Regions from separate parts of the Alteromonas sp. ABH4_456 genome, predicted to be linked through region 3. Evidence: predicted binding sites of a transcription regulator. Region 3 holds the regulator's gene; each other region holds the start of a gene.
The links. Region 3 encodes MetJ, which represses methionine synthesis genes. Its sites were predicted from a motif close to TAGACGTCTAGACGTCTA; they were not measured.
Positions count from the first base shown of each region.

Region 1: the regulator MetJ is predicted to act here: its motif matches at 1,378-1,395, upstream of serA (phosphoglycerate dehydrogenase).
Region 2: the regulator MetJ is predicted to act here: its motif matches at 1,707-1,724, upstream of thrA (bifunctional aspartate kinase/homoserine dehydrogenase I).

Region 1 is NZ_JBSWXO010000006.1:14,579-17,863, forward strand. Features, by position in the region: gene ACXAG2_RS10950 (5-formyltetrahydrofolate cyclo-ligase) at 1-568, shown strand, start outside; gene rpiA (ribose-5-phosphate isomerase RpiA) at 628-1,287, shown strand; gene serA (phosphoglycerate dehydrogenase) at 1,426-2,655, shown strand; gene ACXAG2_RS10965 (hypothetical protein) at 2,864-3,285, shown strand, end outside.
Region 2 is NZ_JBSWXO010000006.1:129,069-132,353, reverse strand. Features, by position in the region: gene ACXAG2_RS11460 (alpha-amylase family glycosyl hydrolase) at 1-1,342, opposite strand, end outside; gene thrA (bifunctional aspartate kinase/homoserine dehydrogenase I) at 1,910-3,285, shown strand, end outside.
Region 3 is NZ_JBSWXO010000003.1:59,564-62,848, reverse strand. Features, by position in the region: gene ACXAG2_RS05625 (malic enzyme-like NAD(P)-binding protein) at 1-374, shown strand, start outside; gene ACXAG2_RS05620 (MFS transporter) at 472-1,680, shown strand; gene metJ (met regulon transcriptional regulator MetJ) at 1,730-2,053, opposite strand; gene metF (methylenetetrahydrofolate reductase) at 2,210-3,094, shown strand.

The sequences.
Region 1 (3,285 bases), on a different contig from region 3:
GCGGTTACGCCGCAACAACCTGTCTGAAGAGACGCAGGCTCAGGCTGCTGTACGCCTGAACCGCGAGTTGACGGCACTGCCGGAATGGCAACAAGCCGCGCATGTAGCTGCATACCTGGCAAACGACGGAGAAGTCAGCCTTTCGGACACTATTACCACCGCGGCAGCCCAGAATAAAACTGTCAGCCTGCCGGTACTGCACCCGTTTAACCGTCAGCATCTGCTATTTTTGCACTATCATGACAACACCGTACTGGTGAGTAACCGCTTCAATATTGCTGAACCTCAGTTACGCTGCCCTGATGTCATACCTTTTTCCCGTCATGACTTGATCCTGATGCCGCTCACCGGTTTCGACGAAAAAGGAAACCGGCTGGGCATGGGCGGCGGATTTTACGATCGTACGCTGGCACCTTATCGCAACGCCGCTTCCCGCCCCCTGCTTGCCGGTATCGCACATGATTGTCAGCAGGTTGACGCGCTTCCGGTTGAACCCTGGGATTTCCCCCTGGATCTCATCATCACGCCTTGTGGCGTAATACGGCCGGATAAGACGAATTGCCCTTAATTTCGTCTCCCATTCCTGCAGTTTTCAGTTAAACTTCTGCAAAACTTTGGAGAACCCTTATGGATCAGAACGCGAAGAAGAAAGCTGTTGCTGAAGCAGCCATAAAATATGTAGAGCCGGACACTATTGTTGGTGTGGGCACAGGCTCAACGGTCAATTTTTTTATTGATGCGCTGGCAGACATTAAACACAAGATTGTTGGCGCAGTATCCAGCTCTGACGCATCAACAGAAAAACTTAAAGCCCACGGCATTGAAGTGTTTTCGCTGAATGAAGTAGACAGCCTTTCTGTGTATGTTGACGGCGCTGATGAAGTGACGGAACACAAGCACATGATCAAGGGCGGCGGTGCAGCCCTGACGCGTGAAAAAATCGTCGCAGCGGTAGCGAAAACCTTCGTGTGTATTGTAGACGACACCAAACAGGTACCGGTACTGGGCAAATTTCCGCTTCCTGTTGAAGTCATTCCCATGGCGCGCTCTTACGTAGCCAGAGAGCTGGTAAAACTGGGAGGCGATCCGATTTACCGTGAAGGCGTGGTGACTGACAATGGCAACGTGATACTGGATGTTCACAACCTGAACATAATCAATCCCCGGGAAATGGAAGATGCTATTAACAGTCTGGCGGGCGTAGTCACTAACGGTATTTTTGCTAACCGTGGCGCAGATATTGTGCTGGTAGCAACCGGTTCGGGCGTAATTACGGTCAGCGACTAAACTTAACCACCCTGTCAGCAAGCCGGATATAAGGCTTGCTGAATGAAATAGCGCTTTTAACCAACAACGATATCTGTTATTTTGCCCATATAGACGTCCAGATGTCTTTTTGCAACCAACTATTCGAGATGTGAGGCAATGAGTAAAGTATCCCTACCCAAGGACAAGATCCGTATATTGCTACTGGAAGGCGTTCACCAAAGTGCCGTTGAAACCTTAAACAGTAACGGTTACACCAATGTTGAGTATCTGAAGACCTCCCTGTCAGAAGAAGATCTCATCGAAAAAGTGAAAGATGTTCACTTTATCGGCATCCGTTCACGTACTCAGATCACTGAAGCCGTGGTTCAGGCCGCTGAAAAGCTGGTTGCTGTAGGTTGCTTCTGTATCGGTACCAATCAGGTAGATTTGAAAGCCACTCAGTTTAAAGGTATTCCTGTATTCAATGCGCCGTTTTCTAACACCCGTTCTGTTGCAGAACTGGTGCTGGGCCAGTTAATTCTTCTTCTTCGTGGCGTACCGTCAAAGAATGCCAAAGCCCATCGTGGTGAGTGGGAAAAGAGTGCTGTCGGCTCGTACGAAGCCCGCGGTAAAACGCTGGGTATCATTGGTTACGGCCACATTGGTACACAGTTGAGCATTCTTGCTGAGCACCTGGGCATGCGCGTTCAGTTCTACGACATTGAAGACAAGCTGGTACTGGGTAACTCTGTGCAGGTGAAATCACTGGATACCCTTCTGGCGACATCTGACGTTGTTTCTCTGCATGTTCCTGAAACGCTGTCTACTAAAGACATGATTGGCAAAGCAGAACTGTCGAAAATGAAAAAAGGCGCCATTCTTATCAATGCGTCCCGTGGTACTGTTGTTGATATCGATGCACTGGTTGAAGCCATGGAAAGCGAACACCTTGCCGGTGCCGCTATCGATGTATTCCCGGTTGAGCCGAAATCGAATACTGAAGAATTCGAATCGCCGCTGCGTCAGTTCGATAACGTGATCCTTACCCCACACGTGGGAGGCAGCACACAGGAAGCGCAGGAAAATATCGGGATTGAAGTAGCCGGTAAACTGGCGAAATACTCTGACAACGGTTCAACTCTGTCTGCAGTGAACTTCCCTGAAGTATCCTTACCGGATCACCCCGGCCGTTCACGCTTACTGCACATCCACGAAAACCGTCCGGGTGTTCTGAACCAGATTAACCAGACATTCGCAGAAAAAGGCATCAACATTGAAGCTCAGTACCTGCAAACTGTTGCTGATATCGGTTACGTAGTTGTTGATGTGGAAGCAAATAAAGCCGATGAAGGTCTGGCCCAGCTGCAAAACATTAAAGGCACAATTAAAACCCGTCTTCTGCACTGATCCCTTAAAAAGGATTATGTTCAAAATCAAATCCGGTGTCTCTGTACACCGGATTTTTTATCTCTTCTGATCACGCCTTTCTCAGTTAAATCCTGCTCTGTTTGATCTCAGCGTTGTGCTGCCGTGTATCTTTTCTGTGACACAAAAATTTAACACCTGCTACGTTGAGCCATGATGGCGCACGTATTCAACCTCAGGGCTTTTAAGCATGATGAGAAGAAACGCACTGTGCATGACGTTAGGGATAACCGCCTTGTGTGGTCCCGTCACAGCAGCAGAAGATAACTTTAACCTTGGCGGTCATGTGAGAGTCAATTACGGTCACCGTGACTGGCAGGCGCCGGCAATACGGGACGGACTGGAATTTGAATCAATCAAACTCACCGTCGATGGAAAATTCGATGATTTTTCCTATAAAGCTGACTACCGGTGGTATGAAAATACTGATTTCGATACGGTCCGCTATGCCGATCTGACCTGGCACTACGACGAATACCTGGATGTCACCGGCGGTATCACTAAAGTCCCCTTCGGCCTGTTACCTTTCGCTTCAAACAGCTTCTGGTTCTCCGCCAATTACTATATTGGTTTTGAAGATGATTATGATGCAGGAGTTGTTGCCCGCTATAA
Region 2 (3,285 bases), on a different contig from region 3:
ACTCTTTAAAATCCTGCCCCTGAAACAGCATGGGAATACCCGCGGTTGTGAGGGTAAGGACGCCGGCTAAAATGCCTTTCTGACGGGCAAAGTAGTTGTCATCCACACCGCCCGGCGCTACTTCCTCAACCAGTCTGGCCTGACCGTTAGCGACTTCATCATGGGATTCGGTATAGACCACTCTGGCAAACGGGTTTCCGCTGACCACTCTGGTAATCGCGTTAACCACCATGCTCAAATCGACATGACTGTCTTCGGTTTTTGTCAGTGTATCGCGGACAGGATGAACGAAACCTGCGGCCCACTGTGCCGTATAGCCACAACCGCCCTTGTCTAAAGGATCGGTAATGTACTCATGACTGTGAAGATCTTCTGCAATGGTCATTTTACCCGGGCAGGACGTCTGAATACGGTGATTGATGGTTTTAATCAGATAGTAGGCTTCAGGGATATCGTCATCGCCGGTATCGGCACCGGACACACTGCGCATATAAGGCACCATATCCATCCGCAATCCGTCAGCTTTAAATTCGTTCAGCCACATCAGTGCATTGTCGGTGAGATAGTCCCGCACCTCCTGACGGCCATAGTCAGGTCGCGTATCTCCCCATGGCGTGGCGCTGCGGTAATCATTGTAGAAATAAATGCCGCCCTTATCGTTCTCGTGCCAGCCGTCAAACTGCCAGATATCCAGGTCGCCCGGGCCTAAATGGTTGTAAACCACATCAAGAATTACACCGATCCCCATGCCGTGAGCTGCATCGATAAAGGCCTTAAGTCCGTCAGGACCGCCGTAGGCCTCTTCTACTGCAAAGGGATAGGCAGGGTTGTAGCCCCAGCTGATATCGCCGGCGAATTCATTCACAGGCATGAGTTCAACCATCGTCACGCCCAACGCTTTCAGTTCAGGCAGCTTTTCTATAGCTGATGCAAATGTGCCGTGGCCATCTTCGGGCTTATTAAACGTACCAATGTGCATTTCATAAATGACCCGCTCATGGAGGGGGGCAGAGTCAAATTCTGTGTGTTGCCACTGATATTCATCATCGTAAATAACACTGTTTCCCACACTGTTTGTGACCTTACGGGCACGGGGATCGTTCTTCAGCAAAAGCTCATCCTGCAAGGTGGTGATAGCAAACTTGTATTCATCACCGTTTTTCGCGTTGTCAGCAAAACCAACCCAGATTCCGCCTTCACGGGATTCAAGAGGATTTGCAGTCTCGTCCCATTCATTAAATGTTCCGGTTACACATACAGATTTGGCGTTCGGCGCCCACACTGCAAACTGATAACCTGACTCTGCCTGGCTGACGCCTAAAACTCCGTTAAACGCTGACATAAGGACTTTCTCCGGGAAAAATAAAATCTGATAGGGATGTGTAAGCTGAGATAGCAAAGACAGTGCCGCAACGCGCCGGACGTTGTACCGGAGAGTACGGCGCTTTTTATTCACTAATAATATGAAAAATATAAAGTTATTCCCGGGCTGAATTTCATTGCCCTGGCCTGAGCGGGGTGTTCATTGAGCTCAGGAAGAAAAAATTACGGAATGCTCCGGCAAAATGTACGCAATAAAATTCCCGTTTTTCCTGTCAAAATATGATGAATTGCAATATGAAAAGGCAGAAAAAGGCTCTCTTTAGGAGTAAATTGTCTGTTCTGACGGTGTTTTACACAGAAAAAGCAAAATCGCGGTTGACAGATAGACGTCTATACGGCAAATTGTCCGTATGAAAACAATGATTAGCACCACCGGCACGATGATTATTACCACCTCTTTGAGGGCGGTCGCTGGCTAGTGCGCAACATTGCAACCAGACATCGAAAGCCCGCCCTCACCAGGAGCGGGTTTTTTTTTACGCAATTGAGCGTTGATGTAGCAAAATAAAACCGAAAGGAGCATTACATGAAAGTCTTAAAGTTTGGTGGATCTTCTCTGGCCGACGCACCCCGATACCTGCGTGTGACTGAGATTTGTATGACCACCCACCAAACCGATGGCGCAGCAGTAGTGCTTTCTGCGCCAAAGGGCGTGACCAACGCGCTTTCTTCTCTTTGTGAACAGGCTGCCGCAGGGGATGACTTCCAGCCTCTGTTCGAAAAGTTAGAGCAAACTGTTCAGGGTATTGCTGACGAATTAAACACCACCTTAGATAACTTCGCCCACGACCACGTTTCTTCATTTATCTCAGAGCGCTTGTCTGCGCTTAAGCAACAACTGGAAGGCATTAAGTTGCTTGGTTGTGCTCCGGATTCTGTGGCTGCCGGCATCTTAAGTATCGGCGAATACATCAGTGTGACGCTGTTCAGTGCGATTTTGCAAAGTAAAGGTGTGGTTAACAGTATCATCGACCCGGTCGAATACGTGCTGGCACACGGCGAATATCTCGACAGCATTGCTGATGTGGCAATGAGTAAAGCCCGTTTCAGTGACGTAAAGAACGACGGTTCAGTATTACTGGTTATGCCCGGCTTTGTTGCTGTTAATGAAGAGGGTGAGAAAGTCACGCTTGGCCGTAACGGTTCTGATTACTCTGCTGCCATCCTTGCGGCCTGTATCGATGCAGACTGCTGTGAAATCTGGACGGATGTCGACGGGGTTTATAACGCTGACCCGAATCAGGTTGAAGGGGCAGTATTACTTGATAAGCTGACTTATCAGGAAGCCATGGAGCTGTCTTACTTCGGTGCCAAAGTATTGCACCCGAAAACCATTGGTCCTATCGCTCAGCACCACATTCCCTGCCTGATCAAAAACACCCTGAATCCTTCTGCGCCCGGCACGCTAATCAGTAACGAAGCCAGCGAGAAATGGACGTCAGTGAAAGGTATTTCGCAGCTCGATAACATCACGATGTTTAATGTTGCAGGACCAGGTCTCAAAGGCATGGTAGGCATGGCAAGCCGTGTGTTTGAGGTGATGAGTAACGCCAATATTTCCATCAGCCTGATCACCCAGTCCAGCTCGGAATACAGCATCAGCTTCTGTATACAGGAAAAAGATGCGGCCCGTGCACAGCAACTGCTGGAAGATGCCTTTGCTCTGGAATTGCAAAACCAGTTGCTTGATCAGATTGAAGTGCGTCACGATTTAGCCATTGTTACCCTGGTCGGCGATGGAATGCGTCATACGAAAGGCCTGGCAGCCCGTTTCTTTGCTGCGCTGGCGCAAGCCCGTGTGAATAACGTAGCCATTGCTCAGGGATCTTCAGAGCGTTCCATCTCTACGGTTATCGAAGCGAAAAAGGCGAAGAAGGCGGTACGGGTTATTCACCAGAATTT
Region 3 (3,285 bases):
TGGCCCATGAGGTTCGCAGTGATTTGATCATGGCAACGGGCCGTTCAGATTACCCCAACCAGGTGAACAATGTACTGTGCTTCCCGTTCATTTTCCGTGGTGCACTGGATGTGCGTGCTTCGACCATTAATGACGAAATGAAAGTCGCTGCGGTTGAAGCTTTACGTTCAGTATCGAAAGAGCCTGTACCTGAAGAAGTATTGAAAGCCAGTAAATCAGCATCGCTGACATTTGGTAAAGATTACATTATTCCTAAACCTATGGATCCCCGTTTGCTTCACCGTATTGCCAGTGCCGTAGCACAGGCAGCGATTGACTCAGGCGTTGCCGGTGTTGAATCCTTACCGGCAAAATACACGGGTAACAAAGACTGATTGAAGCATACTGACTTCATTTGTTACGGGCCGGTTATACTACCGGCCCGTTTTCGTTTACCTTCCCGCTTCCCCTAATCTGACGGACAAAGATTTCATGTGGTCAAAAGCACTTATCGGGCTCATCATCGGACGAATAGCTACCACGCTTATCGGCTCAACTATGGCAGTCAGCATCGGCTGGCATTTATATGAAGCCACCGGCGAGGCCTTTGACCTGGCACTGGTAGGCATTTTTCAGATTGTGCCGGTGATCAGTTTATTCCTCGTGGCGGGCTGGGCTGCAGACAACTTTTCCCGCAAAAGCATTTTGTTAATTTCTGCCGGATTACAGTTACTGGTGGTACTGGCCGTCGCTCTGCTGATGAATCAGCCGGAACTGAATAAATGGGCGCTCTTTTGCTCGTTATCGGTATTAGGCGCAGGGCGGGCTTTCTTCGTACCGGCCATTCAGTCTGTGTTGCCGAATATCGTCAGCACCGATCATCTGGGGCGTGCGGTGGCTGCCGTAAGCTCTATCTGGAATATCGCCTTAACCGTGGGGCCTTTCCTCGCCGGCGTGTTACTGGCGGCGCTCGACCGTCAGCTCTACTGGGTGCTCATCATTTTCGGCCTGTTTACGCTGGGTGGCTTTTCTTTATTGCCCGCTCTGAACATTCATTCAGAGCGCAAACTGGCACTTAAAGATATATTCAGCGGTGTGGAATACCTGATGCACAACAACGTTGTCCGCGGAGCGCTGTTTACTGATCTTGTGGTCATACTATGTGGCAGTGTCATGGCCATATTACCTGTGTTTGTGAAAGACGTCTTACATGAAGGTCCGGAAACACTGGGTTTATTGCGGGCCATGCCGGCTGTTGGTGCGACGCTTATCGGTCTGACAATGGTACGACGTAAACGGGCCATTGAACGCAACGGCCCGCTGCTGTTCTGGTCACTGATCATTTTCAGCTTTTCTATTATCGGCTTTGCTTTTTCACAGAACCTTTATGTGGCTTGCTTCGCTTTGCTGATTTATGGCGGTTCAGACATGATAAGTGTGGTAATCAGAAGCTCAGTAGTACAAATTATGACACCGGACGCTTTACGTGGCCGTGTGAGTGCAGTGAACTCCCTGTTCATCGCGTCTTCCAACGAACTCGGAGACTTCAGAAGTGGTTCGGTGACAGCAGCTTTTGGTCCGGTAGCCTGCGCGGTTGCGGGTGGAGTAATGAGCCTGGGTATTGTGCTCCTGTTCCGTTCAACTTTCAGGCCCCTGTTCGAATTACAAAAAATCGAACCGCCCTCAGCCAGACAAGACTAAGCTTGCCCCTGATACAAAAAAAGCCAGAGTGATTTGCTCTGGCTTTACTCTATTCTTCTTCGTTGTCGGCGGTGGGGTCGATCCCCATCTCTTCCATCATTTTCCTTGCAACGGCAGGAACACGGTTAGGGTTATCTTTGCGCAAATCGTCGTCGTCAGGCAGCGGCTGCCCGGTGAAAGCATGAAGGAATGCTTCGCACAGTAACTCTGAATTCGTCGCGTGACGCAGGTTATTAATTTGTCTGCGGGTTCGCTCGTCTGTGAGCACCTTAAGCACATTAATCGGAATAGAAACAGTGACTTTCTTTACTTGCTCACTCTTTTTTCCATGCTCTGCGTAAGGGTGTATATACTTACCATTCCATTCTGCCATGTGAAATCTCGGACTGCCTGTTATTTTACTTTATAAGCGGAAATTCTAAACAATGTAGCGAAAAGGTCAATTAAGCCGTGTAAACCTCTTGACGTCCAGACATATATTAATTAGTTTAGACGTCTAAACGTCCAAAGAATTGAGTGAGTCAACAAAATGGTTTCCTATGCACAAGGTATCGACGCCTTAAACCAGTCATTGTCCGAATTGCGTGACATTGATGTCTCTTTTGAATTTTTTCCGCCTAACTCGGAAAAGATGGAACAAACGCTGTGGAAATCTGTTGAACGCCTGGCGCCTCTTAAGCCTTCTTATATGTCTGTGACCTACGGTGCAAACAGTGGTGAACGTGACCGCACCCATGATGTTGTTAAACGCATCCAACAACAAACCGGTGTACAGGCAGCCCCTCACCTGACCTGTGTGGACGCAAGCCGTGACGAACTCAAACAAATTGCTCAGGAATACTGGGATTCGGGTATTCGCCGTATTGTTGCTCTGCGGGGCGATTTACCGAAGGGCGTTGATAAAACCGAAATGTATGCCTCTGATCTGGTGGCACTGCTGAAAGACGTAGCAGACTTTGATATCTCCGTCGCCGCCTATCCGGAAAAACACCCGGAAGCGCCGAATGCCCAGTTCGACCTGCTTAACCTGAAGCGTAAAGCGGAAGCCGGGGCTTCTGAAGCAATTACTCAGTTCTTCTTTGACACCAGTGTTTACCTGCGTTTCCGTGACCGTGCTGCTGCAGCCGGTATCGATTTGGATATCGTCCCCGGGATCCTGCCGGTTACGAATTATCAGACACTGATTAAGTTTGCCGGTTTCACCAATGTTCACGTACCGGGCTGGCTGCACAAAATGTACGAAGGGCTGGATGACGATGATCAGGCAACACGTAATCTGATTGGCGCAAACATCGCCATGGAGCAAGTAAAAGTGCTGGCGAAAGAAGGGGTGAAACACTTCCACTTCTACACCCTGAACCGCTGCGAACTTAGCTACGCCATCTGCCACATGCTGGGCGTTCGCGCTGAATAGCGCGGATTTCTCCCGGCATCTTCGCTGGCCTCCTCCCCCTTGTCGCTACGATGCCTGGCAATTTACGCAATTTCGCCACCACGCCAGACATCACAGTCCACTGAGAAACCAACAAAATATTCCCCCCTCGACTGCGAATGGTTACACTGTACAAGCATGAAACTATCCGTGCAGTTTGAAAGGAGTCTGTT